Regions from separate parts of the Paenibacillus sp. FSL R5-0341 genome, predicted to be linked through region 2. Evidence: predicted binding sites of a transcription regulator. Region 2 holds the regulator's gene; the other holds the start of a gene.
The links. Region 2 encodes Rex, which represses fermentation and respiration genes when NADH is low (regulators of the CRP and FNR family bind a similar motif). Its sites were predicted from a motif close to TTGTGAAATATTTCACAA; they were not measured.
Positions count from the first base shown of each region.

Region 1: MKX75_RS27585 (cytochrome ubiquinol oxidase subunit I) is a predicted target of Rex. The motif match lies at 7,591-7,608, and genes of this name have one in related genera.

Region 1 covers NZ_CP150241.1:6,139,333-6,155,890, reverse strand. Annotated here, with positions in the region: gene MKX75_RS27615 (glycosyltransferase) at 1-670, shown strand, start outside; gene MKX75_RS27610 (glycosyltransferase family 2 protein) at 719-2,803, shown strand; gene MKX75_RS27605 (class I SAM-dependent methyltransferase) at 3,007-3,678, opposite strand; gene MKX75_RS27600 (glycosyltransferase family 4 protein) at 3,675-5,060, opposite strand; gene MKX75_RS27595 (glycosyltransferase) at 5,062-6,057, opposite strand; gene MKX75_RS27590 (hypothetical protein) at 6,054-7,346, opposite strand; gene MKX75_RS27585 (cytochrome ubiquinol oxidase subunit I) at 7,730-9,145, shown strand; gene cydB (cytochrome d ubiquinol oxidase subunit II) at 9,090-10,145, shown strand; gene cydD (thiol reductant ABC exporter subunit CydD) at 10,147-12,069, shown strand; gene cydC (thiol reductant ABC exporter subunit CydC) at 12,071-14,008, shown strand; gene MKX75_RS27565 (MraY family glycosyltransferase) at 14,228-15,187, opposite strand; gene MKX75_RS27560 (hypothetical protein) at 15,309-16,121, opposite strand; gene MKX75_RS27555 (metalloregulator ArsR/SmtB family transcription factor) at 16,191-16,508, opposite strand.
Region 2 covers NZ_CP150241.1:4,032,823-4,049,380, forward strand. Annotated here, with positions in the region: gene MKX75_RS18015 (2-hydroxy-3-keto-5-methylthiopentenyl-1-phosphate phosphatase) at 1-170, shown strand, start outside; gene MKX75_RS18020 (methylthioribulose 1-phosphate dehydratase) at 173-826, shown strand; gene MKX75_RS18025 (IS3 family transposase) at 917-1,801, opposite strand; gene MKX75_RS18030 (transposase) at 1,750-2,067, opposite strand; gene MKX75_RS18035 (multi-tm2 domain protein) at 2,305-3,609, opposite strand; gene MKX75_RS18040 (hypothetical protein) at 3,638-4,090, opposite strand; gene MKX75_RS18045 (RNA polymerase sigma factor) at 4,083-4,709, opposite strand; gene MKX75_RS18050 (DnaD domain-containing protein) at 4,830-5,534, opposite strand; gene asnS (asparagine--tRNA ligase) at 5,555-6,850, opposite strand; gene MKX75_RS18060 (acetate kinase) at 6,951-8,156, opposite strand; gene MKX75_RS18065 (3-hydroxyacyl-CoA dehydrogenase NAD-binding domain-containing protein) at 8,153-9,025, opposite strand; gene MKX75_RS18070 (AAA family ATPase) at 9,159-10,661, opposite strand; gene MKX75_RS18075 (hypothetical protein) at 10,654-11,181, opposite strand; gene MKX75_RS18080 (DUF5590 domain-containing protein) at 11,483-12,013, opposite strand; gene MKX75_RS18085 (amidohydrolase) at 12,053-13,360, opposite strand; gene MKX75_RS18090 (redox-sensing transcriptional repressor Rex) at 13,347-14,000, opposite strand; gene dinG (ATP-dependent DNA helicase DinG) at 14,219-16,558, opposite strand, start outside.

The DNA of each region.
Region 1 (16,558 bases), 2.1 Mb from region 2:
TGAAGCGATGCTCCACATCCAGCAGGGAAGATGGAACAAGGCGCGTCTGAAGCTGGAACCCGTGAAGCGGAAAAAAGGGCTGCTCGCACTGATATCTACCCGATGGCTTGAGCGTTTGGAATGGATCGAGGGGAAGGAAGTCAGCGGAGATGATCCATTGACGTTGTGGTTGAAGCGTAGTTCTCAGGAAGGTGCAGCAGTAACTAATGATGAGGAATCTACTGTGCAGACGGGGAGAACGGTTGGTCTGAGAGTGGCAAAGAAGAAGGATATGAACTCCAGCATGGACGTAACGGTTGCGGGAACAGAGTATGACGGCTGGCAGGCGCTCGGACTGATGATGGAAGGATGTGTACAGTCGGGGAGATGGAAAGAGCTGCATAATCTGATTCAGATGTGTCGGCAGCAATTGGCGGGAGATGATTTATCTGTTGGGGAGAACGTTCGAGTGGAAGAGGAAGAGAACTTGAATGAGAATGGAATGGAGTCGTTCCCTGGGACTTCGGATACCCTCGCGGGAACCAGTTGGCTGGTGAAGGGATTGGTTAGTGCTGCGGATCATCATCTGGAGATATTCGCCCAACGTACGAATGGACAGCGACACCGTTGTTGGCCAATTGTTCAGCATATTCGGCTTGAATTGCCAGGGGCGGATGGGTTCGAGAGTTGAGCGATATTAAGTAGTTGCGGGGGTAAAGTTAATGCAGGTGGGCATTGGATGGGGCTGAATTCCGTTGGTGAGGTGGTGATGAATGTGGACACAGGGATTAGCTTGTGCATGATCGTAAAGGATGAAGCCGGACCACTCCAGCGGTGTCTGAACGCAGTCAGGGATGTTGTAGATGAGATCATCGTCGTGGATACTGGATCGGTAGACGATACAATTGAAATTGCCCGCCGCCATGGTGCCATTGTAATTCGCACAGAATGGAACGGAGACTTCAGTGAAGCCCGTAATCTGTCGCTGGCTGCTGCTACGAAACCGTGGATTCTGGTGCTTGATGCAGATGAAGTATGGATACAGACCTCGCAGATGAAGGCAGAACTCATGCAGTTGTTAGCCGCGAGCAGAGATGATGTATGGGGGTACTGGATACAGGTCACGAGTCTGTTGGGTGTATCCGGTGAAGAGCGTGTGACAGATGCGGTGTGTCGTTTGTTCCGAAATGATCCCCGAATTGCCTTTCAGGGCAGAATTCATGAAGAAATAGCTTCTTCCATCGTGGCACTGGCTCCGCAAGGTGTGCTTCATTCTGGCCTCGAGGTCATTCATTACGGATACCTGGAGCAGGTGATTACTACCAAAAATAAAGGTGCACGAAATATGCAGTTGATTCGTTCCGCGTTAAATCAGGAGGGCGACCAACCGGAGTTGTTATATGCTCTGGCTGCCGAATGGTTTCAGCAAGCGAAGTATGATGAAGCACTCCGATTGTTGCACCCATTATTGGCACAGCTTACACCTGAGTGCGGATATCACTCGGATCTGGTGCTGAAAACGGCTTACGCTTGGCGAGAGAGTGGTAGCCCGGAGAGGGCGCTTGCTGTGGTGGAAGCATGGGCGCCCGTGTATGAGGATTTTCCGGATTTGTTGGAGCTTGGTGCTGTACTTGAACTGGATCAAGGGAGAGAGGATGTAGCCTTGGACTGGTTAAAACAGGCTAGATCCGCTGCTTCCACGGCCAACCGATATACGTCAGTCTCTGGTGCTGGAACCTATCGCAGCCTAACACTGGAAGGCATGGCATATGACCGAGCTGGCCGCTGGGCAGAGGCAGAAGCCGCATACACGGCGGCGCTGGGCATGCAACCCGGCAGCGTGGCTGCATGGCAGCGGCTGTTGTTGCTGGCCGCAGCCACAGGGAGGCCGCATGCCATCGCCAGCGCAGCCGCCCGGGGAAGCTTGCCGCCTGCGGCATGGCAAGTGCTGATCGCGGCCGCGCTGGCTGCGCATCGGCCGGAGTGGCTGCTGCGCCATGCGGCAGCACTTGCTACCCCGCTGCGGGCACAGCCGCTGGCCGCCGGGCTTGCACTGGCCCAGCTGGGCGAGGACGCCGCGGCATGGGCGGCATTGCAGCCCTGGGCGGCGCATGCGCAGCACGGGCCTGAGGCGGCGCTTGCGCTGTGGGCGCTGGGCCGCAAGCAGCCCGGCGGGCGCAACGCCCGAGCGGCGGCTCGCCCGGCGGCTGCGCTGCCCGCAGCGGCCCACGCCGCTGAGGCGTTGCTGCAGCGCGGCGCAACGCCCGGCAGCAACGCTTCGGCGCGCGGCTGCGGCAGCCCGTCCGGCGGCTCGCCTGCCTGCGGCCCGCCTGCTCCTGGCGGCGTGCTCGCCGCTGCGCAAGCGCTCGCCAGCGTTGGCGCCTGGGCCGCATGGCTGCGCCTGCTGCAGGCCCTGCTGCCTCGCGGTGCGCTGGCGTTGCTTGCAGCGCTTCCGCCTGCGGCACGCTGCGGGCTGCTGCGCGCACCCGCGAGCGTCCGCGAAGGGCTGCTGGCGCTATGCGGCACGCCTGACGGCGCGCAGCAGCCCCACGCGGACGAAGTGCCCGCCCCCGAGCGCACCGCCCCCGAGCGCACCGCTCACGCGCTCCTCGCGGGCACGCTCGCGCTGCTCGCCGGGCGGCAGAACCTGGCGCGTGAATGGGCTGGATCGGCCCAACTCACTGCCCGGCAACCTGCCGCCACAGGTCGCCCGGCGACAGTGATCCCGCCGGGCTTGCAAACCTTGCTGCGCCTGACAACACCCGGCGCAGCCTCTGCCAAAGAGTACACCAACCAGTGCAACATGCTACTGGTACACCTGTAATCTGTCTTTCATCTTTAGTTCCCCAATCCCTATATATCCCCCACATATTCCCGTAATAGGACCTCCATTGAAAGTACAAAAGCAACGGAGCTGCCGGTAATCGGATTATTTCCCGAACCGTGCATGGTTCCGTTGCCCATGGGTCGATCCCTCAAGTCCTCAATTATCCATTCTGCATTTAACCCAACGCAACTCCACCAGTCTCAACCTTTGCATATCACTGCGCGAAAACAGCGGATTGGCGTGCCGTACATGTCTGACCAGATAGCATCGTCCGGCTCCTCCACATTCAGCTTATCTTCAATGGTTAGTCCGGTGACCGCCATGATCGTCTCCAGTAGATCAGGCCGCATCTCGGGCACATCGAAGGTAGCGATCAACTGTCCGTTTGGCTTCAGCACCCGGGCGAATTCACGAAATGCACGCAGCATTGTGCCTGTATCCAGATGCTCCAGTACAGAAATACAGAACACCCGATCAAACTTACCCGATTCATACGGAAGCTGGGCCAGATTAGCCTTTGAACGGTGCAATCGGACGAGAGTTGATTCCGGCAGATCCTGAGCGGCTTGCTCGCCAAAATCAGCAGCAATATCCAGCCGGATTGCCTCTTCAGACAAAATACGTTCATCCCAATCGCAGGCGTGAACCTCGCGGCAGTGTTCGGCAAGCCAGAATTTGAACGGATGGGAGATGCCGCAGGCTGCATCAAGGACCACATCGTCCGGACGTGCAAACCGCCGGGCCCATTCATATTCATAGGGACGGCTCCACCATGCCGGATGCAAGGGGAAGACCAGTGTGTCCGTTTTAGGGTCACTTTGCCGAATGTATCTTGATTCCATGAATTCCGTTGCCTTGGGCGTATCCATCATCCGCGAATTCCCTCCTTCAATCCTGTCTCTGCCAAAAAAGATTCCAACACCGTGCTCCACCGGCTCCGCCACCTGGTTAGATCATAGGACAGTGCAGTCTCGCGCGCATAGATTCCCAGTCGTTCTCGCTCTGCCCGATCCTGTACGAGACGAACCAGTGCGGCGGTGAGTTCCTGCTCACCAGGAGGTACCAGCAGCCCATTAAACCCGTCCTGAATCAGATCATTCAATCCGCCAACATTGGAGGCGATTACTGGAAGTCCACAGCTCATCGCTTCCAGACAGGCATAGGAGGTGCCCTCTGAGAAAACGGTTGGAATTACGGCGATATCTGCCTGATGGTAGGCCACCCGAATATCCCGGAAATCATACGTGCGCTGGTTAATTCTCGCTGCATGTGGGTGAGTACGATGCCAATAACGGAAGGCTCTCCCGACCGTACTGCCTTCGACCAGTTCCCCGGCAAATTCAATCTCCAGATCTGGAAAAGCACCCAATAGCTTATCTGCTGCCAGCATCATCGGAATAATGCCGCGTTCCATGCTGATGCGGCGCGGATATATAATGCGAATTGGGCGGGGAGGGGTCAAACTTACATCCACAGCTTTCTTTTCAACCTGTCCCCGAATTGGACCATTAACCTGGTAGTCAGCATCTGCTTCTATTAGAATATCGTTAGCCCTACCTCTGTTCGTTCCATCACCACCCGCTCCACCCTTGCTCTCTACAGCTTGCACCCCTGATATAACTGCATCAGCCTTCTCCTCATGACTCGCCAGATCGGTCTTCCATGCAGCAAGCCATTCGTCTTCCTGTTCCTGCTCTAAGGTCCGCGTTGGCGGGGCTGGTGTGAAATAGGACGTATCCACTGCATTGGGAATGAGGACAACCTGCCTTGGATCGGTATAGGTACAAGCGGCTCGGCAAAAGGTCTGGAAATGGGAATCCACAGACACGATGCGCACAAGTCCATCCAGAGCCAGCTGAATGTGTTCTGCTACTTGTTGTTTGGTATCCAATGGCAGACCGGGACGATCCCAGTTAATGCCGTGACAGATGCCAAGACTGCCTGGTTTGTAGGTGATGGGTTGCCACAGACAGCTCGCATAGATCACAGGTCCGCGTGCCGCGGCGGCCATCCGGTCAAAGGCTTCGGGCACATCATTCATGTCATATGCATAGCCAAATACATCAATCTGCTCCGTACGCGTCTGAAACGCCTCAAAATAAGAGAGCTGATGAACCTCGGGAATGTGCCCGAGCCCACGGATGACACTGCACAGATCCAAAATGTAGCGCTCCAGTCCACCGCCAAATACCCGGCCAAATTCCCGATTGTACCCATCGGTGAAGCTATGTGTCAGAATACTCACCACGCCCATTTCACTGTCCCTCCTTCCAGGGAAGCAGCCGAGGTTCCGGATCGAGGATCGACTCGTAGTGTGCAAGATTTCCCCACTCACCGCTCGGATCAATACGTTTGTAGCGCAAGTATTTACGAACCCGATCTTCCAGGCTGCCGGCCCAACCGAGGTGCTGAACCTTCAGCTCCGTGCTGATCCCAGGCAATACAGTGCAGGACAAGGGAAGGCGGGGAACATGATGATTCTGCTGTGGATAAAAATAAGGATATCCAGGCATATACCGTACAAGTGAAGCGGTGTGCCGTTTATGCAGACACCAGAGATCATCTTCCCGGTAGTGGGTCCGGCCACCCCACATATCGTAGAAACGAAATGCAAACCAGTCCGCATACTCCTGATTAATCAGAGTGCGTATGGCTTTCTTGGCCTCTGTGCTGTATAGCTCATCCGCATCAACCGAGAGCAACCAGTCGGGACGTGTTCCCGCAGCCGCTTGCCATAAGGTATTGCGAAGCCGCCATTCCTCGGCGAACAGCGGTTTCTCCAACACTTCCAGCCGGACCACCTTCGGATAGGCTTTGCATATGTCCGGGGTTCCGTCTGTGCTTGCATCGTCCACAATCACGATCTCATCCACGAACTCACTCAGATCATGCAGTACCTCTTCAAGGTATCGGCCACGTTCATTGCGAACCTGGAGCATGGCGGTCAGTTTGTTGCCTTTGCTTTTGCGAACCCGACGAATGGAGAATGGCTCTTCGAAAACATTTGTTTCCTCTTGTGATACAGCAGCATCCTGTTCTCCCTGACCTTGTACGTCGCCCCAGTGATGAATTTGGCTTCGAGTGCTCGGCGTTGGTTGTGCATGATCCGACGTTTGATCGCCATTTCCCAATGCGTCTGTATGTGTCCGATCGACTGTTTCCGTTGGCGTATAAGTGGTTTCGGTTCGGATATCCCTGTGCACCATCGGCCCATTCACCTGTTGTCTACGCTTCTTCGGGTCCAGCATCATGGCACCTCCCCAAGCAATTGCTGTACAGCATGATCCAACAGCTCCAGTTCGACAATCCGGGCGAGCGCATCTTCATCCTCCAGTGCCGTTTCGAGAAAATGTCGGACTGCCCCGTGTCGCTCTCCTCTTAGAGCCAGCGCACTTCCGGATAATTGCTGATAATCCCGGCGACTGGCATCATCCTGAATATCGACTGCATGCACCAGAGCAAGTGCCTCTTCCACACGTCCAGTCTCCTGATAGATGCGGAATTTCCAATGTCTCGCCGTTTCTCCGCCAAGTTCGTCCAGGATACGCAAGGCGTTTCCGTAATCATCGTTAATACGTAGCAATTCCGCTCGTACAAGTTGATCTTCTCCCGCTTCAAGCCAGCGGCAGAGCTGTTCATAATGATGTCGTTCTTGTTCGTCGCGCGCACTGATACCGTACACCAGCAGGGCGTCCTCCAATTTCCCGGCCCGGGCATGGATGGCAGACAGGAAGCGATAGTGGGAGACTACGCAATCGCTGCGACCATTCATGACCGCATGAGTGAAGGCTTCTTGCAGTGAATGGATAGCCCTAGGATCTTCAAGCAAGTACTCATAGGCTGCCAGCAAAAAGGATATCGTCTCATGGGCGCCTGCTTTGGCTCGGAGCTGGCGGTAGAAGTCAGCACGTACACTGCATTGAAGCAGGGTGACGCTATCCAGCGTTCCTGACAGGATCTGCCGCAGCGCATGCAGGAAGAACAGTTCGTAGTCACGGAGAGGGACTTCTAGGTCATCCTTTTGCATCGTACCCGCAGGTGTAGGATCTTCGCCGCCTAGCCAGACAGCGCGTACACCTTGGAAAAGCAGCTTCATATATCGTGTTTCGGAGGAGGTACCCACCAGATCGGCGATGCCAACCAGTTTGGAAATACTGCTTTCCCATAGCGGAGAAGTTGCTTCATCCCCAGCAGGCTCAGGGAGCAGAACAATACATAGCTCAGGCTCCAGCGAAGCTGTAGCCATAAGCCAGTACGGATGGGTAACGACCGCAACGGTTCGTGGTTCCAGTAATAGCTGCTCGGCTTCAGGAAGGGAGATCACGGTGATGACCGAAGGTACATCCGCTGTTTGCGTCAGGCTGCTGACATAGTAGACATCTCCCTCGATCGACAGCAGCGCAGCAATATCGGGATAGGGAAAGGATGACCAGCCTCCTTTGCGGGGGAAGAGAACATACCGGACAGGGGGCTGTGCCGTAGTAACCTCATCCGGGCCGACTTCGAGGGCTGAATCAGGTAACGGCGCAGAATTTTCCATAAATTGTTCACCTCACCTTGACTGAATTATGGTGCGTCATTCTCTCTGCATGTGCTTCATGCTTTCACTTCATATGTAAAGCCCTCACGGCACTTCGCATGTTATGCCTGAGACTAACATATGGGCATTCCGTCCCAAACATGAGTATCTTCCATGAATACATGAAGTTGGCAAGCTGTGGTAATAGGCTGATTTTTATCTTTTGTGTGACCAGGATCACTTTTTTTTGCTCTAAACACGTAGATTGTGATAATTCTCACATGTATAAAATAGGTAATCTGGCACAATACGTTCATCAACGTATTTGGTGGACAGACAGCGAAGGTGCAGCTTCAATGCCAGATACGCATACTGCGAAGTGAACAGAAAGAAGGGGTAACGGTATGGATCCGATTATGTTATCGCGTATCCAATATGCACTTACAACGATTTTCCATTTCTTTTTTGTGCCGCTATCCATCGGTCTTGTGCTGTTGGTTGCGATTATGGAGACGTTGTACGTTGTTAAGGGTAAGGAGATCTACAAAACGATGGCCAAGTTCTGGGGCAAACTGTTCCTGATTAACTTTGCCGTCGGGGTAGTCACAGGTATTCTGCAAGAGTTTCAGTTCGGTATGAACTGGTCAGAGTACTCCCGATTTGTCGGGGATGTGTTCGGTGCGCCACTGGCTATTGAAGCCCTATTGGCGTTTTTTATGGAGTCTACATTTATTGGATTGTGGATATTTGGGTGGGATCGTTTGTCCAAAAAAGTGCATCTGGCCTGTATCTGGCTGGTGTTCGTTGGCACATTCCTGTCCGCGCTGTGGATTCTGGCGGCCAATTCATTTATGCAGCATCCTGTCGGGTTTGAGATTAACAACGGCCGAGCCGAGATGAATGATTTCTTTGCACTCATCACGAATGGTCAGCTTCTCGTTGAGTTCCCACATACAATCTTTGGGGCATTGATGACAGGGGCATTCGTCGTAACGGGTATTAGTGCCTACAAATTGATGAAAAAGCAGGATGTGGAGATCTTCCGCAAATCGTTTAATATTGCGATCATTATCGCTCTGGTTTCTTCATTCGGCGTTGCTTTCTCCGGTCACTTCCAGGCGCAATATCTGGTGGAGACACAGCCGATGAAGATGGCAGCCAGTGAGGGCACATGGACGACGACAGAAGATCCGGCACCATGGACGGTGGTCGCTTTTATTGATCCGGATAAACAGGAGAATACGGGCGAGATCAAAATCCCCGGATTGCTCAGTTATCTGTCCTACAGTAAGTTCTCCGGTAGTGTCAAAGGCATGAAGGAGCTTCAAGCTGAGTATGAACAGACGTACGGACCAGGGGACTATATCCCTCCAGTACGTACAACGTTCTGGAGTTTCCGCATCATGATTGCAGCGGGTGGTTTGATGATTGCACTGGCGCTATACGGTACGTTTCTGGCCATGCGCAAGAAGCTGGAGGTCGCTGGGAAGTGGTTTATGCGTCTGATGGTGTTTGCCATCTCCCTGCCGTTTATCGCCAATACATCAGGTTGGATTATGACCGAGGTCGGAAGGCAGCCATGGACAGTATTTGGCTATATGACAACTGAAGCCGGGGTCTCACCGAATGTATCCGCAGGAATGATCTTGTTCTCGACCATTGCTTTTACCGCTGCGTATACGGTTCTCGGAATCGTGATGGTATACCTGTTCGTACGTGAGATCAAAGCCGGACCGTTTGCGGTCGAGAAGCCGGAAGATCACGATGAATCGGCCGACCCGTTCGGCGTGGATGGAGGTTATTCCGTTGTCACTAAGTGAGTTGTGGTTTTTGCTGATTGCCGTATTGTTTGTCGGTTTCTTCTTTTTGGAAGGTTTTGATTTTGGTGTAGGGATGTCTACAGGCATTATCGCCAAAACAGATCGTGAACGTCGGACCCTGATCAACTCGATCGGTCCGTTCTGGGATGGGAACGAAGTATGGCTGATTACAGCAGGGGGCGCGATGTTTGCTGCCTTCCCGCACTGGTATGCCACGTTGTTCAGTGGTTTTTACCTGCCACTTGTGGTCGTGTTACTCGCCTTAATTGGTCGCGGAGTTGCTTTCGAATTCCGCAGTAAAATGAAACAACAACGTTGGCGCAAAACCTGGGACATCATCATTGTTGTTTCCAGTGCGCTGTTACCTTTCCTGTTCGGGGTGGTCTTTGCCACGTTGATGAAGGGTCTGCCCATTGATGGGGAGATGCAGTTGCGCGCAGGATTCTTCGATATCGTTAATCCGTACACCGTCATTGGTGGCTTAAGCGTAACGTTGCTGTGTCTGGTTCATGGCTTGCTGTTTGCATCACTACGAACAGTTGGCGAACTCCGAGAGCGTGCCTTGAATACAGCGCAAAAATTGATGTTGCCGCTGACTGCACTGCTCGCTGTTTACGCGTTAATGACGTATATGATGACCGATGTGTTCGCCGTACGCGGCTGGGCCCTCTGGATTATGGTCGTACTTGGAGCAGTCTCGCTTGCACTTGCGGCATACTTTGTTCGTCAGAAGCGTGAAGGCTGGGCTTTTGGTATGACAGGAGCAGTGATTGCGATTGCCTTTGCCTCGGTATTTATCGGACTATTCCCAAGAGTGATGGTGAGCTCCTTTGGAGCGGCATATGACCTGACCGTATACAACGCCGCATCCGGCGCTTATTCATTGAAAGTAATGACCATTGTAGCTTGCACACTGTTACCGTTTGTTCTCGGTTATCAGATCTGGAGTTATTATATCTTCCGCAAACGTCTGAACGAGCAGCACCACCTGGAGTACTGATATGGGACGGGGGCTGATGAAGCTGCCGGGCATCCGGCCGGTACTTGCGCTGGCCTCAGCGCTGGTGATGCTGCAGGCGATGACGATCATTATGCAAGCCAAATGGCTGGCACAGGCCATCACGGCATTGTTTGAAGGTTCATCCGTAACGGAGCAGTATCCTGTACTGCTGCTGTTCCTGGCCGCTTTTGCCGCCCGCTACGCCCTATCCTTCTGGTTACAACTCGTGACTTCACGATATGCGGAGAAGACAGGAACCGATCTGCGCAGACAGATGGTGGAGCAGTGGTTCAGGCTTGGGCCGCGTTATGCCAAGACAGAGGGCACAGGCCATCTGGTCACACTGGCACGTGAGGGAACAGCTCAATACAAGACGTATCTGGAACTATTCATTCCTCGCATGCTGGGCATGGGGTTCACCCCCATCGTCATTTTGCTGTATGTGTTCAAGCTGGATCTGATGTCCGGGGTTATTCTGATGCTGACACTCCCGATCCTGATCGTGTTCATGATTCTGATTGGTCTTGCTGCGCAGCGGAAGATAGACGGACAATTCCGATCCTACAAAGCACTCGCTAACCATTTTGTCGATACCTTGCGTGGGTTGGAGACGCTGAAAACATTGGGACAGAGCAAAACACACGAAGGGTCCATTCTGCGGGTCAGTCAGCGGTATCGGAAGGCGACGATGTCTACTCTGCGCATGGCCTTTCTTTCTTCGTTTGCACTCGATTTCTTCACGATGCTGTCCGTTGCTTCCGTGGCGGTTGGTCTGGGATTACGTCTGACGGAGGGACATATGCTGCTCGGACCTGCGCTGACGGTACTGATTCTGGCACCCGAATATTTCCTGCCTGTACGTATGCTCGGCGCTGATTATCATGCCACATTGGATGGTAAGGAAGCGGGAGTAGCCATTAATCAGGTGATTGAACGGGGGAAAGCCGCTGAACAGAAACAAAAAGAAGCCTATGCAAATGTTGTTGCACATCCGGTTACGGCAGAGGGTGAAGCTGGATCTACATCATCATTATCTTCGGGTAAAAGGAAAGCTGCTACTTCGTCTATACGTGTCGTATTGAACGATAAAACGGCTTTGGGGCATCTTGCTCCTGATCCTGCTTCTGTTTCTGTTTCTACTACTCCTGAGCTTGCTTCTTCCTCTTCCTCGGTGACCTCATGGAATGAGAATAGTAGATTGGCACTAACGGATGTACAGGTACGGCATGATGATGAAGGTCCTTCTTCGCTAAAGGATGTTACATTTCAGATTACAGGTCTCGGCAAAATCGGTATTATTGGCGCCAGCGGAGCAGGCAAGTCCACGTTAATAGATGTATTGGCTGGTTTCCAGTTGCCTACATCGGGTCAAGTACTGGCTAATGGACAGCCGATTACACCGGATATGCTCGAATCCTGGCGAAGACAGACGGCAGCTATCCCGCAGCATCCGTATATCTTCAGTGGAAGCCTGGCCGATAACGTTCGTTTCTACATGCCGGAGGCATCGGATGCGGAAGTGGCGAAGGCTATTAGCGCAGCTGGATTAACCAAGCTTCTGACCTCGTTATCCGGTGGGCTTCATGAGCCAATTGGGGCTGGCGGCAGACAGCTCAGTGGTGGGCAGGAGCAACGGGTGGCGCTGGCAAGGGCCTTGCTTAGTCAACGGAACATCCTTCTGCTCGATGAACCGACAGCTCATCTGGATGTAGAGACAGAGTATGAACTGAAACAGACAATGCTGCCGCTGTTTGAAGGAAAACTTGTATTTTTGGCTACCCATCGTCTGCACTGGATGCCGCATATGGATCGAATTATTGTCATGGATGGCGGCACAGTGGCAGAGACGGGAACACATCAGGAATTACTGGCACGACAAGGCGTATATTATCAGATGATTCAGGCCCAGATGGAGGCGATATAAAATGAAGTCCGGATATGAGCATATGGAGACCGTCCGTAACGGAAAAGAAAAAAATAGCTGGATTGCTCCGTATGTGGCACAGTACCGCTGGAGATTCATTGCAGTCATTGCGCTGGGTACATGCGCTGCCTTGTGTGCGGTACTGCTGCTGTTCACCTCCGGATTTCTGATCTCCAAGTCTGCGCTGCGTCCTGAAAATATTTTGATGGTGTATGTACCTATTGTAGGTGTACGTGCATTTGGGATATTCCGCGCTGTCTTTCGATATATCGAGCGTTTGGCAGGACATGATGCTGTACTGCGGGTATTGGCTGATCAACGGGTGAAGCTATATCGCATTCTGGAGCCGCAGGCCCTGTTCCTGCGCTCTCGCATGCAGACCGGAGATGTGCTTGGCGCACTCGCCGATGATGTGGAGCGGTTGCAGGATATTTATCTGCGTACCGTTTTTCCCGCCGTTACTGCGCTCGTGATGTACGGTGCGGCTGTGATTGCCTTTGGTAGTGTTGATCTGGGATTTGCGCTGTGGATGGGCTTGTATATGTTATTTCTCGTTGCCGTGCTACCTGCGATCTCCCTGAAAGTGACGTGGAAATGGCGTGTACGGCTGAAAAAGGAAAACAGCACGTTGTACACCCGACTGACCGACGGTGTGCTTGGGCTGGCAGATTGGCTTGCAAGTGGACGAGCGGCGGAATTTGTTCAGCAGCAGGAAGAGGCAGAAGAACAGGTCGACGCGGTTCGTCGCAAGTTGCGGCGCTGGACACGCTGGCGTGATCTGATGGCTCAGTGTGTCATTGGCCTGTTGGTGGTATCGGTTACGTTATGGGCCGGAAATGCCGCTTCTATCGGACAATTGCCTGCTGTGATGATTGCTGCTTTTGTGCTGGTGTTATTTCCCCTCACGGAAACGCTCCTGCCAGTAGGAGATGCTGTGGAGCATCTTCCACAGTATCGGGAATCGCTGGACCGCTTGAAACAGCTGGAAGGGAAAGAGCATCTTCCGGTGCAGCATGGAGCGGATGATGTTGACGGAACGGGCGAATCAATCTCTGTAGTAAAAAGCGGAAAAACAATGGCGGGGCAACCATCTGAGTCCGTGCCATCTGCGAATGATATCCCGGACAGACGAATTCGTCTTCGCATTCCGCCCAAACTAAGAGCAGACATCGAGATCAATCGCGTAAGTTACCGTTATGCAGCGGATGATTCTTACGCCGTACAGGACGTATCCCTTCAACTGCCTCAAGGCAAACGTCTGGCCATCCTTGGACGAAGCGGCGGGGGCAAATCGACTTTGTTGAAACTAATTCAGGGGGCATTGCTCCCGTCTGCGGGGAAAGTTCTAGTCAATAATATGCCTGTGCAGACCCTGGGTGAAAGTGTACCTGATGTCATCGCGGTGCTGAATCAGAGTCCACACCTGTTCGATACCACGGTAGCGAATAATTTACGGATTGGACGTCCGCAAGCAACGGATGAGGAGATTCGTCAGGTGGCCGTGCAAGTAGGTTTATCAGGTCTGATCGAATCTTTACCGCAAGGATATGATACGCCAATGCTGGAGACGGGCCTTCGTTTCTCCGGTGGGGAAAGGCAGCGGATCGCTCTGGCCCGGGTACTGCTCCGGGAGACACCTGTTGTGATATTCGATGAACCGACGGTAGGACTTGATCCGGTTACGGAACGAGAACTGATGCGGACCATTCTGGATAGCTTGCAAGGCAAAACGATGATCTGGGTGACCCATCACCTGATTGGTGCGGAACAGATGGACGAACTTATTTTTATGGAAAATGGAAAGATTGCCATGCAGGGTTCTCACGAACAATTGCTGGCTGGGGAAGAGCGATACCGCCGTCTCATTGAACTCGATCGGCCGGGGTGGACAGGTCGACAGCAACAGGCACAACCGTTGCCACCCGTAGCTTCGAGATAAGTGGGAGACTGTGAGCGTCTGAGGTTGAAGACATGTCGATACTGCATACCAGTCCAGATGGTTGAACCGAGCTGTTATACACATGAAGGTGCATCTTAGCAAATGCCACCGAATGAGTAGCGAGTGAGCGCCGAACCATATAAACATAAAAAAGACGAGCCAAGAAACCTTGGACTCGTCTTTTTTACATTCCGATATGACCGCTTTTGTTGCGGATACTTACATCTCTACCAGCATCAATATAATGGAAGACAGACACAGGCAGGTACTAACCAGATAGAGGACAGCAACAACCTGTTTGTGATTCAATCCGGCACGCAGCAGTCGATAGTGCGCTTGACTTGCATCGGCCTGATAGATCGCTTTACCTTGAATGAAACGTTTGATAACGACAAAGATGTTATCGAAGATCGGTACACCCAGCGCCAAAATAGGAATGAAGATGGACAACATGGTTGCTTGTTTGAATGCACCATCCAGAGCGATAACCGCCAAAATGAAGCCAAGGAACGTAGCACCTGCATCACCCATGAACACTTTGGCAGGAGCTTTGTTGTACTTCAGATAACCAATCGTCACACCGACCAGAATGATCGACATGAGTGCGGAATCCGTTTGACCTTTGGCAAGAGCCACGATGAACAAGGTGATCGCCGAGATGGCCGATAATCCGCCAGCCAGTCCGTCCATGCCGTCCGAGAAATTGATGACTGTTGTCACCCCGAAGATCCAGAGGATCGTGAGAATGAATTGCAGCCAGATCGGAAGCATGACATATTCTGCGTTAAAGGGATTCACGAATCCGGTGAACGCAATGCCAGAAGCAAATACGAGCACTGCCGCAGAAACCTGTACGAGCATTTTGGGTAGGGCAGGAAAATCTTTGCCTTTCGTTTTGTACCAGTCGTCGACGGTACCAATCGTTAGCAGAAGCATACCACCAGCGACCAGGGCCGCCGTTTCCCATGTGATTTCTTTGGTCAGAGCAATGTATGTCAGGAAAAATCCAGTAAATATCGCGTAACTCGCCGTGAGCGGGATCGGTTGCCTGTGCAGCTTACGCTCCACATCTTCCCGAGGCTTGTCCACAAAATCGAGCCGGTGAGCCAATCGACCAAGCGGCGGAATAAGCAGAACCACGACAGCAAAAGACACTATAAAAGCCAGTATGTATACCATAAACTCGCTTGTTTCACTCCCATCTACCAATTTCCCCTTATTATACGAGTTAAACAGGAAATCTGTCGATGTCATTATTGTAACCAGACGTACGCAAAGGTGAGCAAAAGTTCAGGTTTGATCACATTTGAGGAAGATAGGAGCCGAAATAATGTTTTACGGCTTCTGCATGATATCCATCATCACCTTGCCAATTTGCCGCAAAGATGAAATCGCTGGAACCACCTTTGCGTTTTCTCGGGTTATCCCCAGGAACCAGTACGCCGGCTGCCGCCCAGATTTCCAGCAGGGCATCCCGCTCCTGTTTGCTAGAAGGGAAGAGATCCTTCCACTTCTTCTCCAGTGAACGAGCACTGTCTTTGGGGTCCTCAGTCTGAGCTGCTTCAAGAAGGTTGACCAGGATGGCTTGGTCTTCAGGCGTTACTTCATAGTTTGCATCGTTGTCCTGAAGCAGTAATTCCAGATCCATCAGGCAGTAGAGCAACCAACCATGGCGCACCCCGCCCCATTTGATCCGTTCAAAATTCAAGACGTTCAAGTCGACATTGGAATAATCCTTGTCTGACTGTAAGCGCAGGAAATTACAATCCCCACAGGCACTCGTATTAGGGTGAAGGGCAGGGCGTTCCGCATAGGTATGCAAAGGCATGTCCGATGTTAAAGCCCAGCTGGATAATGCGCTACGCAGATAGACTTTTTTGGTGGACAGACTATGTAAAAAGGCCGAAATCACCCGTTCTTTAAACGAGTCATCCTGATGCATGTCGTACAGACGCTGGACAATCTCGTCATGTGTGATCGTGAGTGGGTCGAACATGACGCCGTTGCTTTTGGCATATTCAAATTCCTCCCCGGAGAAGGGTAGAGAGGTTGTTTTCCAGCCCCCACCTCCCCAGAAGGTGCTTAGCAGTATCTTTGCCGCTTTTTTGTCCATATGGTTAGCCTCCTTATATGGGAATTGCGATTATGATGATGTGGTTCTTGGATCTCAAACCTGCTTACTTTAGTGTGCGTATTCCTCGGTTGTATTCAGAATCATCTCGACGAGACCTGGGAAACGAGCGTTTAGTTCTTCCTTTCGTATGGAATAAAAGTGCTGTTTACCTTCAATGCGCGGCTGGATCACGCCAGCTTCACGTAAAATTTTGATGTGATGGGACAACGTGGATTTGGAAATATGGTCTACTTCGAAGGCGGAACAGTTTTTCTCGCCAGAGCTGGCCAGACAGTGTGCAATTTTCATGCGAATCGGATCACCCAATGCATTGCAGACCGTGGTCAGCTTCAATTCCGAAGCCATAGGTATCGTTGGAGTTCTCATATGTATGACGTTAGCATATTCAGCTTCCTCTTTCAATGTTTGAAAAATTT
Region 2 (16,558 bases):
TTGGAGACAGTTTGACGGATTTTGAAGGTGCCAAAATTGCCGATCTCGTCTATTCCCGCTCCATTTTGACGGATAAGTGTATTGAACTTGGTGTGGACCATGTGCCATTCGCTACCTTTTACGATATCATCGAAGATATGAAACAGAAGCAAACACAAGGAGTGCTGTAACGATGGGCTTTGAAAAGATTACATTGGAACACAAACGTCAGGTCCTTGAAGAACTGGCTGATATTAAAGCATTATTCGCCAGCCGTAACTGGTTCCCTGGAACAAGTGGCAACCTGTCAATGCGTGTAGGAGATTTTGATCCGGAGCAGTTTTATTTTGCGGTTACCGCCTCAGGCAAAGACAAATCCCTTCGCACACCGGAAGACTTCCTTTTTGTAGACAAGCATGGCAAAGCAATTGAAACAACAACGTTGAAACCAAGTGCTGAAACGTTGATTCACTGCGAAATCTATCGTTTGACGGGTTGCGGTGCTGTATTCCACGTGCATACCGTGTTTAACAACCTGATCAGTGAATTCTTTGGAGCAGATGGGCACGTACCGATTCAAGGAATTGAATTGATCAAGGCTTTCAACATCTGGGAAGAAAATGCGGAGATTCGTGTCCCTGTCCTGCCTAACTTTGCAGACATTCCATCTATCGCTGAATTGGTGCCAGGTGTAATTGATGCCAACGTACCAGGGATCTTGCTTCGTAACCATGGCATATATGCATGGGGCAAGGATGCTTTTGAAGCGAAACGTCACCTGGAAGCCTTCGAATTCCTGTTCGAAGTGATGTACCGTCAACTTCTGCTGAAGGGTGCTACGAAATAGCAATCATTTATTCGAAATCAAAGCTGGATAACAAAAAACACGCCAGAGGCTGTGGTCAAGACCCCATTTAGTAGACATTATAAAAAGACCCTAGGCTGCAAACTGGCGTCGGTACTCTACCGGCGTCAGTTTTTTCAGTTTCCGTTGTGGCCGTTTTCGGTTGTAAAAACGGATATATTTTTCGATTTTGCTTTGTGCTTCGCTAAGCGTTCGGATATGATAAGGATAGAGTCCTTCCGTTTTGAGATGCGAGAAGAAACTCTCCATCGAGGCATTGTCATAACAATTTCCTCGGCGAGACATGCTGATTCGGGCGCCAACCTTTGGCAGCATGTCGTGGTACGCATGAGACGTGTACTGGAATCCCTGGTCGCTGTGAACGACCAGTCCAGTCACGTCTTTTTGCTTCGCAAACGCCTTGCTGAATGTGCGAAGCACCAGTTCATTGTCGTTGCGTTCGCCTATTTCGTAAGCCACAATTTCGTTATTAAACAGATCCTTTATGGCTGAAAGATATATCCAGCGCTCTCCCACACGATATTGGGTAATATCCGTTACCCATTTATGATTCGGTTTTTCTGCACTGAAATCTCGCTTCAAGAGGTTCTCTGCTACACGCTGCGCAGGTGTATACGAGCTGCTGGAGCGTCGTTTACGACGGATTCGAGATTGAATACCGAGCATTTGCATCAGGCGGAGCACCTTTTTGTGGTTCATCCAAATCCCCTGATCTTGCCAAAGGAACAACTGGAGTTGCCTATAACCATATTTGCCTTCATATCGTTGATACGTTTGAAGCACCTGTTTCTTCGCTTTTGCGTCGCGATCGAATCGTTTGCGTTTTACATAGGCATAAAATCCACTCCGTGACACGCCAAACACATCACAAAGTTTCTGGATATCACCGTATCCCGCTACTTTTTCTATGATCTGAAATCTTTCTTGTTTGCTTCCTTCCTCCAGATTACCAAGCACTTTTTTAGCAACTCATTCTCCCGTTTCAGTTTTTGTACATAGCGGTCTTGATCCAAGTATTCTTTACGTCGACCTCGCTGATCCATCAGTCCAAATTCACCTTGTTCCCGATATTTTCGTATCCAGCGCTTCATACGTCCTGGATCATGAATCCCCAGATGTTCATTAATCTTTCGATAAGTCCACCCCTCAACCGTATGTAGACGAATAGCCTCATTTTTTATCTTCTCCGAATACGTTTTAAACTTTTGTCCCTTAATCGCCATAAAAAATACACCCCCTAGAATTTCATCGGCTGAACCCAGGGGTTTTTCCAATGTCTATTCTAAGGGGTGCACTTCACTGAACCCAGGGGTTTTTCCAATGTCTATTCTAAGGGGTGCACTTCACTGATATACATAGCCCTTGGCGTGTTTTTTTGTTATAAGATAACAGCGATTGAAAGGTTGCTCTGTCATCGAAGTGTCAGTGTAAATAATCTTTAATTCAATTTGGATCGTAAATTACAGTCGATCATCCCGATCCTTGAATAAAAAGAGACTGTCTGCTCCCTCATCATTTTGATGAGCAGCACTTTGGATACCCGTCCCCCGTTGCTTGCCAAACAGCAGTTTCAAGCCGCCAAAAATGAGCAGCAAGGATACAATGACGGTATTCAAATAGGAACGTATCTCATACGTCATAAATGCATTAGGGAAGAGCTCATTCAGCTGTGGAATGACAAGACGGATTGTCAGGTAATATAGACCCAGCGCGGCAATTCCAAATCCAATCAGACGCTGATGGCGGGCCCAGTCTTTGAAGATCGGTTGATCAACCAATGGCTCGCGTCCATAGCGACTGGAGCACTGTAGTCCGTCAAAGAAGCTATAGAACCAGATTAACGGAATCATGAACAGGAACACCGATAAATGAAGCAGGTCCAGAATGTAGATACTGCCGAGAAACAGGAACATGAGTTGCATGCCTCTTTTTTGCAGTCCCAGATACAGATGACCCGCACCTGGGAAGGCTGATAACAGGGTTGCCAGCACTTTGCTTCGCCGTCCAGAAGTTCTGCCCATCTCCAGCTCCTCGAACAACGTACGATCCTGCAATACCTCACCGGCCTGCCTGCGATGCACATGCTGAACCGCATCAAACATACAGTACACCCAAATGACAGGCAGAATGAGCAAGAACATCAGAAATACGGATTCATTTGTAATAGAAGCTACAAAAACCATCATGGCAAATGAACCGAAGAACGCGATTAGGAATGATAAACCGCGATGCAACAGTCCGAGATGAAGATGTCCCAGACCTGGAACAAAGGAAAGCAAAATCGTAAAAAACCGTTCGCTTTCACTACCTTTTCGATACATGGGTTGACTATAAGGACCCGAAGGCACGCCATATTCATCACCTCGATGCTGATGATGCATCTCATCTTCATTCATATGCTCCAAGGGATCTCCCTGACCAGCGAATGGTCCTTGTTGATAGGCTGCTCCTTGATGTTGAGCTCCGTAATGTGCCCCATAACCTTGGTATCGAGCATCACGTGGAGATGGTGCTCGGAGCAGAAGTATACTGATATCCAGCATACTGACTCCCCAGAAGAACATGGCACATAGTGCACCAAAAATCATCAAGTCCTGTTGGCCAAACGCCCACGCCAGCATGAATGAGCCAACAGCTGTTCCGAAGAAAAGCAATGGATAGATTACAGACCTTGCGGCTCGACCCCAATACATAAAACCAAGACCGGGTATCAGGTTTAATAGAAATGCGAGTAATTTATTACGATCTGAGTGCACAGTCGTCATCCTTTCTTTTCAGGCAATGCGAAACCATTTATGGTTTAGGCTTGAAGTTATCCAGCCATGAAGTGGCTGCCTCCGTCCATTTCTCCGTAAAAGACCCTCTGTGGTCGCCATCCTGGAACTTGTGATAAGGTGCTACCTTGTCAAAAAGTCCTGACGAGAGGAAGATCAATGTCAAACAGGCTGCGACCGCGTAATGGAACACTTTATGATCAAGCCAGCGCCGGTTTCGTCCAGCACGGGATTTGCGATGTACCTTGGGTATTTGAATGCCCTCAATCCGATGCATGACTGAATCCGCAAACCCTTTCGGGTCATGTAATGGAGGCAGCTCCCCTTGGATACCGAGCGCTTCCAGATAGCTGTCCATCGCATCCGAGTCTTCCATCAGAAGCTGTTCCATTCGATTCGCTTGAGATTCATTCATATGACCTTCAATATAATCGGTCCATTGTGCAGCGGTATACTTCTCCTGTTTACTCACGCCATTCATCCTCCTTCCAATGATTCCGAATCCACTGCCGGGCACGATACAAGCGAGATTCCACGGTCTTCACAGCCACCTGTGCATCACTGGCAATCTGCTCATAATTTTTTTCACCTAAATAATACGCAGTAATAATATCACGGTGCTGAGCAGGCAACTGATTAATTCGTTCGCGAAGTTTATCCTGACGTTCTTCACGAACGAGACGGGCAAGAACGTCTTCATCCCGTCCGGGCATATTTATTATTTTTTCTTCTCCACCCAGATCCTCAGCACTTCGTCTGCCCAGCTTGCGTTTGGCATCAATCGCTTTGTGAAAGGCAATTCGGGTTAACCACGTTTTGAAACCTTCGGAACGGTAGTCGGGGAGAGACTTATACATCTGTATGAACGCCTCCTGAGCTGCATCCTGTGCTTCCTGATCGTTCCTGAGTACGGAATAGGCCACATGGTATACATGCTGGCTATACTTATCAATCAGAGTACGCATCTGGGATGTATCTCCTTGACGGATTTGTTCGATTACGCGCGCTTCATCAATAACTCTCCCCTCCTCTCCAATACAATAGACGACAGCTTGTGTGGCAACCCCTGCGTGATCCATCAAATTTTTCAAAACAAAGTGAATTCATTGCCTGAAAGGTTGGTGCCGCTGATAACTCATCAACTTATACTCCCAAAAAAAACAGGCACAGAATGACTTCTGGCCTGTTTCTTGTTCTTGCCTACGCTTGAATCAACGTCCACCATTACGAAACCGCTGCGTGTACGCCTTCGCGTCTTGAACGGTCTTGACACGATTGCGACTCCACTCAAGCAGAATTCGATCGATATACCGGAAATGTACTTTGCCTGCAAAAACCGCTTCCTTCAGAGCCATGAGAATCAGTTCCTCTTGATAACGATCCTGATCCAACCAGCTGGATATCGTCTCACACTCCATTGGAGATAGTGGACGGCCGAATTCTTTTTCAAAGATGGAGAACATATTTCGTTCTTCCTCTTCTTTTTGAACACTGTTCGAATCTTGACGTGCTGTACTGCTGCTCAGCTGCTCCGCACGGTATGCGGCTACTTCTTCGGCAGTGCACGCTGCAAGCTTGGCATATAATCCATGTAAATCATATCGCTCGTACTGGATGTCACGTTCCTCGTCACGATGCTCGTCAATCGCAATATATCCATCCCTCATCAGACGTTGCAACATTCTGGCAATGCCTTCAGGTGCAAGTCCCATGCGTCCCGCAAGCTCTTCAAGCGTGGGAAACTCATTGAACTCTGCTTGACGAAACCCTAGCAGTTGAATCAGAAGAAGCACTTCTGCATCTGATAGGCCAAGCTGGTGATAATAACGTAACAAGGCATACGGCAGGTGAGCTGCACCCGAAGTCATGCCATAAGCTGCTCCATCCAACCACGCTTTGGATGTGGTGTCTTCCATAGACGCTCCTCGGTTAAGCATTAAGGGTACAGACGATAGAGCATACGTGGGAATGCGATTGTTTCACGTACATGATCCAATCCACAGATCCATGCTACCGTCCGCTCCAATCCCAGACCGAAACCGGAGTGAGGAACCGATCCGTATTTACGTAGATCCAGATACCATTGGTAAGCTTCATCCGAAAGGTTGTGCTCCTCAAAGCGTTGTTGCATCAATTCCGGATCATCGATACGCTGCGAACCACCAATAATCTCTCCATAGCCTTCTGGTGCAATCATATCCGCACAGAGAACAACTTCAGGACGATTCGGATCTGGTTTCATGTAGAAAGCCTTGATTCCAGCAGGGTAATGCGTGATAAAGACGGGTGTATTGTACTTCTCAGCAATCGCTGTTTCGTGCGGTGCACCAAAGTCTTCTCCCCAAGGAATATCGAAGCCTTGTCCATGCAGGAATTCAATCGCTTCATCATACGTAATACGCGGGAATGGAGCTACGATGCCTTCGAGTTTGGATACGTCACGACCGATAGATTCCAGTTCAGCACGGCAGTTTTTCAACACGGATTGAACGACATGAGCAATAAATTTCTCTTGTACGCGCAGACTTTCCTCGTGATCTACAAATGCCATTTCCGGCTCAATCATCCAGAACTCAATCAAGTGACGACGTGTTTTGGACTTCTCTGCGCGGAATGTTGGACCGAAGGAATATACTTTACCCAGCGCCATGGCTGCGGCTTCCATATACAATTGACCACTTTGTGTCAGATAAGCATCTTCATCAAAGTATTTGATGTGGAACAGGTTCGTTGTTCCTTCCGCAGACGATGGTGTCAAAATCGGAGGGTCCACTTGCGTGAATCCGTTACCATCAAAGAACTGCTGAACAGCCCGAATAATTTCTGCACGAATCACCATAACAGCACGTTGCTTCGTAGAACGGAGCCACAGATGACGATGGTCCATCAAGAAATCAACACCATGTTCTTTAGGCGTGATTGGATAGTTTTCAGTCAGGTGAATGATCTCCACCCCAGTAACAGTCATCTCGTAACCGGACGCACTGCGAGGTTCTTCACGAATAATACCTGTAACATACAAAGAGCTTTCTTGTGTCAGGCTCTTGGCATTGTTCCAGATCTCTTCACTAACTTCACTTTTCACAACTACCCCTTGAATATATCCGGTTCCATCACGCAGCTGCAAAAACTGAATTTTACCGCTGGAACGTTTGTTGTTAATCCAGGCACCGATTGTTACGGTTTCGCCCACATGCTCGTTCACATTACGAATTACACAATTCGTATTCATGCCATATCTCCCCTTGGTTCCTGAATTTGAAAATGCAGCGGGCAGGCTTATGCCTGTCCTCTGCACTTCCTTGTCATTCTATATTTACTTTACAGTTAGATTACTGAGAATTCAATACGATTCGGTGTGTATCGCGTGCAATAACCAATTCTTCGTTTGTTGGCACAACGAGAACTTCCACTTTGGAATTCGCTGTTGTGATCCGGCGTGGTTCGCCAGAACGAATGGCATTCAGCGCTTCATCCAGTTCAACACCCAGATAAGTGAGCTGCTCACATACTTTTTGGCGAAGAACAACGGAGTTCTCACCTACACCAGCCGTAAATACAATCACGTCTACACCATTCATTGCAGCTGCATATGAACCGATGTATTTACGCAAACGGTATTCGTACATTTCAAAAGCAAGCGTGGAGTTGGCATCGCCATTCTCCATACCTTCCGTAATCTCACGCATGTCACTGCTGATTCCGGAGATTGCAAGCAATCCACTGTGTTTGTTCAACATGGAGTTCACTTCGCTTACGCTCAGTTCTTCCTTGTTCATTACATAAGGTACGATAGCTGGGTCAAGGTCACCAGAACGTGTTCCCATCATCAGGCCTTCAAGCGGAGTCATACCCATCGAAGTATCCACAGATACGCCACCTTTAACTGCTGTTACACTACCGCCGTTACCCACGTGACAAGTGATGATTTTCAGATCTTCCACTGGACGATCCAGATACTCGGCAGCTGCCTTGCTTACGTAATCATGGGAAGTACCATGCGCGCCGTAGCGACGTACTTTATATTTTTTGTAAAGTACACGAGGAATAGCATACAGATATGCTTTTTCCGGCATCGTTTGATGGAACGCCGTATCGAAGACCATAACCTGTGGAACTCCAGGCATATTGGCTTCAGCCGCACGAATCCCCATCATTGCTGCCGGGTTGTGGAGTGGAGCCAAGTCGAACAAACGACGAATTTCAGCTTTGGCAGCATCATCTACCAATGCAGATTCTTTAAATGCTTCACCACCGTGAACAACACGGTGTCCAACAGCTTGAATTTCACTTACGGAATCCAACACACCGTTTTCTTTGTCAGTCAAAATATCGATGACTTTACGGATTGCTGTTGTATGTTCCAGAATTTCGCTAACTTCTGTAACATCCTCACGGCCTGTCGGTTTGTGCGTCAGAATGGAGGAATCCATTCCGATCCGCTCTACCAGACCTTTAGCCAGTACAGATTCGTCAGTCATATTATACAGTTGATATTTGAGCGAGGAACTCCCCGCATTAATTACGAGTACTTTCACAGTCGGTCACCATCCTTGTCGTACTTGAAGAATCCTTCGCCTGTTTTAACACCCAGGTGTCCTGCACGCACCATTTTCTTCAGGACTGTAGAAGGACGATATTTCAATTCTCCGAATTCACGGAACATTCTTTCGAGTGCAGCTTCAACAGAATCCAATCCGAAACGGTCAGCCATTTCGAGTGGTCCATGTTGGAAGTTGTATCCGATACGCATTGCATCATCGATATCTTCAGCAGATGCAACACCTTCTTGCAATACATGCAATGCTTCGTTAATCAGCAGGCAGATCAGACGGGAAGTTACGAATCCAGGGGATTCATAGATCATGACTCCTTTTTTGTCCGCTACTTCTTCTACGAAACGTCTGGTCTCTTCGAATGTGGTATCCGAAGTTTTTAGTCCACGAATAATCTCTACAAGATCAACCCGGGATACCGGGTGAATAAAGTGCATACCAATAACACGCTCTGGGTATTTGGTCGAGCTTGCAAGCTCGGTCAAACTCAGCGTGGATGTGTTACTTGCCAGAATGACATTACTTGGGCAAACTTGGTCCAGTTGGCTGAATACTGCTTTTTTCGCATCCAGATCCTCTGAAATCGTCTCAATGACCATGTCGCAAGTTCCAAGTTCAGCCAAATGAGCTACCTTGGTAATACGGGAAAGAATCAATTTCTTCTCCGCTTTTGTAATCGCCCATTTCTCCAGTTGTTTATCCAGGTTCGTTTCGATCATGTCATATGCATGATCCAGCTTTTGTGTTGTATGCTCCACGAGAAGCACATCAAGTCCTTTGGCTGCGAGCATCTGGGAAATACCTTGTCCCATCGTACCGCCACCGACAACTCCTATTTTTTTGAAAAACATGGTTCTGCTCCATCCTTTCGGTTCTCTATTTCTCTATTGTACCCTGTTCGCCGAAAATTACAAATTTCGACCCAACATATAATAATATCTTAGCACGAGTGAAATGTAAAAAAAAATAACCAGCATAAATAAATTATGCTGGTAAAAGGGCACTGTCACGAAATTGACAACGAAATTGCTCGCCAGACAATACTTCCTCACGAATGAGGATATCGAGGGAATTGTCGAAAATTGTCCGTTGTTCTTCAAGCAACCTTTTCGTCTGCTCCATAAGTTCTTGCAAAATCAATTTATTCTCCCGCATGAGCTCCTCAGTTGTGACCATATCCATGTTCACAATACCAAGTGAAGTCAATCCGGAAGCCATCATCGTCTGCACCACATTGGTCGCCTGATCAAAGTCATTGCGTGACCCAGTTGACCGTCCACCGTAGTACATTTCCTCTGCAGCCGCTCCTCCGAGTGCAATCATGATCTGCTCCTCCAGAAAGCGCTTCGTATAGAGGAACTGTTCCTGCTGCGGGTTATGACGTACATATCCCAGTGCCTGCCCACGCGGACTGAGTGCCACCTGGCTTACACTGCCTGGACGAACGAGTTCAGCCATAATGGCATGTCCCAACTCATGGATGGCAACTCTTTTCTTCTCTTCCACACTGGATTCACGGTCTGTCTTCTCACCCATCATGACTTTATCAATAGCCAGGGACAAGTGCCGCTGTTCAATGTTTAACAACCCGTCCCGCATGGCGTATATTGCCGCTTCGTTCATAACACTCTCGAGCTGTGCTCCCGAGAAACCATACGATTCTTCAGCTGTCTTCTCAAGGCTGACCCCTTCCAACAGAGGTTTATTGACTGCATGCAGCTCCAGTATGTGTTTTCTGCCTTTCTTATCTGGCAAGTCCACCTGAATATGACGGTCAAAACGTCCTGGACGTGTCAGAGCGCTATCCAGCATTTCTTTGCGGTTCGTTGCAGCGATAACCAAGATTCTTGGCGTATCGGAAGAATAGATTCCGTCCATTTCCGTCAAGAGCTGATTCAACGTCTGATCATACTCGCGCTGTTGACCGCCTTCACGTTTACCCCCGATGACATCGATCTCATCGATAAATATAATGGCGTTTTCCTTATTTTCCTTGGTGGCACGGGTTCTCGCGTCCTTGAACAAATCCCGAATTCTGCTGGCACCCACACCAACATACATTTCCACGAACTCACTACCTGATGCTGCTACGAAAACAGAATCCGTGTAATGGGCAGCAGCCTTGGCCATCAACGTTTTCCCTGTCCCTGGAGGGCCAGTCAGCAAGATGCCTTTTAAAGGACGAATCCCGAACTTGCGGATTTCTTCATGTTTGATGAGAAAGTCAAGTGCTTCACGCAATTCCTGCTTGGCACTATCCTGTCCTCCAATTTCTTCAAATGTAAGTTTTGAAGGTCCTTTTTTCTTGCGTTTACGTTCTTGTGCAGCACCTACGGTAATCCCTCCGCGCATTTGCATCATGAAGAGTAACGCTCCGACAAGCACCGCTGCAATCAGAATCGGAACAATATTAACACCAGTAAAAGCAAGGAAAATAATCAACACGGGAAAAAATCCGATGGCAACTTCTTTTGTCCACTTAGGCATTAGGCCACACTCCTATCTGACCGGGCACACGCGGCAGAATAATAAATTTGCTGGCATCTCCGTCTCTGAGACTGACATAGACATTGTTGTCATCCATCGCTGTATTTACCTTTATTCCATTTGTCGCCATCTTCGACAACGTTGGTGTAATCTCGGTGTATTGCTTGTTCTCCATGGCCTGAGCTACGGTAAACATCGCATCCCCCCACCAACTCTCCAGTGCTTCACTGGAATGATCCACAACATCCAACTTTAGTGAACGTGTTCCAATCAAGTTCTGTCCTTCTTTGTGAATATATTGTACCAGTCTGCCTAAATCAACATCGGGTTGCAGATCCAGTTTCAATTGTACGTCATTACGGTTAATAGTTAATTGAACGTCATTAACTCCATCGTACTGGGTAACCATCTTTTCAATCGGGTTCTGCACGGCCACCTGACGATACACAAACCAACCTCCAAACAACACAACGGCTGAAATGACGGCAGTTAAAGCAATAGGCAATACTTTTAGCTTCAAATGAATTACCCCTCCCAGATTTTAGCCTAACCTACTGGCTTATTTGTATAATACGAATATGTGCACATTGACTCCTGCGAAAATTTCGACAGGACTATTTGTTTTGAATGTATCTTTGAGTACATATCTGAGTATATCACATCGTATATACAATTTCGAAGGCGAAAATATGAATAAATTATTAATTTTAACTATTTAAATCAAAAAGGTTTACAGGCAACACAAAGAACCGGTTCAGTCGGATATCCGTCTGCCGGTTCTTTCATTTTTTAAATTCTCTAGCGAAGCTACTCTATTTGTTCTAGCTGTTCGGGAGTGTGTAGACCAAGTCCACCTGTTCTCCATTGCTAAAACGATAAAACCGATAATGGTTGTGCGTACCGTCTTTATAATACACTTGCCACACATATATTCCATTCACAACGCCGGGCATGATTCGCTTAATCTCACCTGCAGGAACTTCGGAACTAAAGCGATTGCGTATCTGCGCTTCGGACATGCCATTCTGCAGCAGCTCACTGTGTACAGCGTTTGCACCCGTAGCCGGTTGATTGTTTGCATCAAATTTAACCCAGACCATAACATCCTGGTTATCCTTATTTTTGCCGATCAGGGTCCAGTAGATGTTGTCAGTGCCTTCTTTGTCTCCCCAGATGTATTTACGCAATTCATCATAGGATGTAATGCCCAGTTGCTTCTGTGCTGCCTGTATAGCGAGCTCTTCTTCCTTGCGTTGGTCCTGCGTGACATAGACGTAATAACGCTGAAGTCCAAACAGAATCAGAACCAGTGCAAGCAGCGAAATCCATATCCACTTCTTTTTTTTCTTCAAAAGCCGAACTTCCTTTCCCTATGATGTTCTGCCTTGCAATTAACGAGCAAGCAGACCATCAAATGCCAATTGAGACTCACGCAAAATACGCTCTTCATCCAGTGTCAGACATTCGCCATGTTTGACCACTTGTTTGCCATCCACCCATACGTGCTCTACATCTTTGGCAGAAGCCGAGTAGATGGTATGTGACATCAGGTCTGTATGTGGGTAGAAGTGTGCCTGTTCAATGTCCAAAGCGATAAAATCAGCCTTCATGCCGACCTGAAGCGCTCCCGTATTGTTTAAGAAGATAGATTTGGCACCATATGACGTTCCGAGTAGTAATGCTTCACCCGCTGGCACTGCCGTCGGGTCACCAGATACACCTTTGTGGATCAATGCAGCCAGTCTCATTTCCTCGAACATATCCAGGTTGTTGTTACTTGCTGGTCCGTCAGTTCCGAGTGACACGGTAACTCCTGCTTTCAGCAACGCAGGTACACGCGCAACACCGGAAGCGAGTTTCAGGTTACTTCCCGGGTTATGGGATACAGCCACATCATGTCGAGCCAGAATCTCAATCTCTTCGTCATTCAGATGCACCGCATGTGCAACCAGGGATGGACGGGAGAAAAAGCCCAGTTTCTCCAGATGTGCTACAGGACGCAGTCCATAATCAGCCACGTTCTGCTCGACTTCACGAAGCGTTTCCGACATATGTGTATGAAGAGGAAGGTTTAGGTCGTTCGCGACCTGTACAAGCTTCTCTATGTAGTCAGGAGGGCATGTATATGGTGCATGTGGCGAGATTACGGTTGTAATGCGACCATCTGCCTGTCCATTCCACTCACGTGCAAACGCTGCCGACTCCTCCAGCTTCCGCAGTTGCTCTTCTTCCGAGCACAGCCCAATTACACCACGTGCCAGTGCTGCTCTAACGCCGGATTGCTCCACAACTTTGGCAACTTGATCCATGTGATCGTACATGTCCAGGAAAGCTGTAGTTCCGCCTTTCAACATTTCAAGCACCGATAGCGAAGTTCCCCAATATACGTCTTCTGAAGTCATTTTCGCTTCCATCGGCCACATTTTTTCCTGCAACCATACTTGCAACGCAAGATCGTCTCCGTGCCCTCTGAGCAACGACATCGCTGCATGACCATGCGTATTGATCAGACCCGGCAGGAAGAACAGTCCTTTTCCATCCACTTTGGTACAATTTTTGTCTTCATCCGGCAATGTCTCACCAATATGCACAATCTTGTCATTCTCAACAACCATGTATCCGTGGACCACGTTCCATGTTGTGCCGCCTTCATTAACCGCAAATTTGCCGTTGTGAATTACCCATCTATTTGTTGTCATCTTCCTCGTCGTCCTTTCCAGTCTCCAAGTAATAGGCCAAACTAAGCAGATCCGTTGTAAAGTCAGCATGGTGAATGCGGATATGCGGCGGTGTTTTTAGAATTGTTGGTGCAAAATTAAGGATCGCTTCAATTCCCGATTCAATAAGCTGATCGGCTACATTTTGAGCTTCCGTATCTGGAACTGTAATAATACCGATGCGGATGTTATCCGTTTTAACCGCTTCCGTCAATTCATTCATTGGTTTTACCGTCAAACTGTTGATTTGACTACCAATCTTAGGTCCATATGCATCAAATACAGCAACAATCTTCATGTTGTCTTTCAGATATGCGTTGTAGTTGGACAAGGCCTGTCCGAGGTTACCCGCACCTACCAGAGCTACATTAATTTGCTGATCGATTTTGAGGATGTGACGAATTTTCTCAATCAAGTAGGAAACATCATAGCCGATCCCTTTTCGACCAAAATCACCGAAGTAAGCCAGGTCTTTACGAATTTGGGCCGGATTCAGATCCAGCCTCTGTCCAAGCTCTTGAGAAGACACCGTAGCCACCTCACGCTGATGCAACTCGCTCAAATAGCGCAAGTATACAGGCAGACGTCGTACCACCGCTTCCGAAATTTTATCTGATTTCATTCTTGCTCCCCCTTACCAAGCCCACGATAAAATAATAGATGAAAAGATGAGCATTCTGTATAAATTCAAAGATAGAAGTGACTTTTTATACAGAATGCTCCTTGTAATTTAGGTTATAAGTTCTTACGTGCAACTGCTTTATTCGCAAACGGAAAGATCTCATAAAGTTTAACGCCAAACTGCAGCGTCATGCAATGATATAACGAACAAAACAACCATTATTCTTGTTCTTTAGCAGGTTTTTCCAACCATTCGGTAATTCGTGGAACCATTTGCTCTGTGAGCATGTGCTCCATTTTTGGACCAGGTAATGAATATAAAAAGAATTTACCATAGTACGCTTCAATTACGCGTGTATCATAGACAATCACAATTCCTCTGTCCTTCCCGGTACGCACCAATCGGCCAAATCCCTGCTTGAACCGAATGACCGCTTGCGGCACGGACAGTTTCATAAAAGGATTTTTCTTTTGCTCCTGGAGCAGCTCACTCTTGGCTTCCACCAGCGGATGATTCGGTGGCTGGAACGGCAATCTTACAATAGCGAGACAGGTTAGCGCATCACCCGGGATATCTACACCCTCCCAGAAGCTGCTTGTGCCCAGAAGTACCGTAGCTTTGGCATCCTGGAACCTGCGAGTCAGCTTGGAGCGGCTTCCACTGTCCACGCCTTGCCCCAGCAACGAGATGTCGTTACCAGACAACGCCTCCTTGAGCGGATCATAGACCTGTCGCAACATCTTGTATGAAGTAAACAGAACCATCATGCGTCCACGGGTGGCAATTGCTGTCTCTGCGAGGGACTGCACCAGCATATTAACAAAGTGCGCATCACCCACACTGCCCTTCACACTCGGGAAATCACGCGGAATCACCAAAAGTGCCTGATCACGATAGTTGAAAGGTGATGGCAGCATCGACGTTAATAGCCGATTATTATCGGCGGCTTCCTGCAAGCCAAGCTGCTCAATCATGAACTGGAATGACTTATCGACAGAGAGCGTAGCCGATGTAAGCACAACGCTTTTCTTTTTGTCAAAAAACAAATCCTTAAGTTGTGCACTGACATCTACAGGTACAGCATACAGCTGAAGCGATTTGCTGCGGAACTGGCCGCTGGCTTCCATCCAGTACACCGTTTTGGCATCATCCATACGCATGAAGAACCGTAGATTCTCCTTCAACGTAGTCAGATCTTTCAGCAATCCTGTGATGTCCGTGATCAGGCTATCCGATTGATAATCATCCTGATCTTCCTTCACCTCAAGCAGCAATTTGTCCCCTTTGCGAACCAAATCACCCAGTGTCACATAGATCTGGTTCTCCAGATCCTGCAACTCTTGCCATTTCGCAGGTTTCTGAGATGCCTTCAGACGCAGGGAAAATTGACCTGTCTCTCCCGGTGAAGCATCACTTCGTTCAGGCAACAGCCCGAACAGAGCATCGCTCATACGATCCCATAACTCTTTGACCTCAAGAGCGAGCGGAAACATCTGATCCACCATGGAGCCCCATTGCACCGAATTTTCATGTCCGGATAACTGCGAACGAAGCATAGGCAGCTGACCATTACGACTGTCTTTAAACAGACGGGTCAGTGTATGAACCAACGTGAAATATTTCATATGCATTCCAAGATGTTTACCAGCTACATCCTCCAGATGATGGGCCTCATCGATCACAAGACTCTCATAAGCTGGCAGCAGCTGATGTGCTGCTTTGACATCCGTAAATAATTTGGAGTGATTGGTGATTACAATATCTGACAACCCGGCCTCATGTTTGGCACGATGATAGAAACATTTGCGGAACCATGGACAGGATCTTCCCAGACATGACTCGGATTCGCTTTGTACGGTCTCCCAGAAGTCCCCACCGCGTCCGCTAAGGTTAAGTTCCTCATCATCTCCGGTTTCGGTCTGCGTAAGCCAGACGATCATCTGGGCAGCTGTGAAATAATCCTCTTTCGGTGTGGCGAATTCACGTTTATTGATTTTGTGTTCAAATTTGCGCAGGCACAGGTAATGTCCACGTCCTTTGAATACAGCAGCCTTAAACGGAAACGGAACCACTTGGGTCAGCATCGGAATGTCCCGCTCTCTCAATTGTTCCTGCAGGTTGATCGTATGCGTGCTGACCATGACTTTCTGTTCTTGCTTCACACTTTCGTAAATAGCAGGCAACAGATACCCCAGAGATTTACCGGTACCCGTTCCAGCTTCGATCAAGAGGTGTTTCTCTTCGTCCAAAGCTTGCCTTACACTGCTGAACATCTGAGTCTGCGCTTCGCGCTCTTCATAATGATCCAGCGTATCCTTCAGGTTCTCCCGAACCTGGTCCATAAACTGTTCGAAGCTTACACCATCAAGGGGGTTACCCTCACGTTCATCACGTGGTGCACCAATATCCGTCCAATCACTCACATTAAGAGCAAGCTGACGATAATAGGTATGTCCGTCCAGGTCCTGGATCGGCTCTGCTTCCTTCTCACTGCGCATTCCGTCCAAGAACCAACCCAAGTCACTGTCTTCTGGTGCGAACAGGTCACTGAGCCGCTG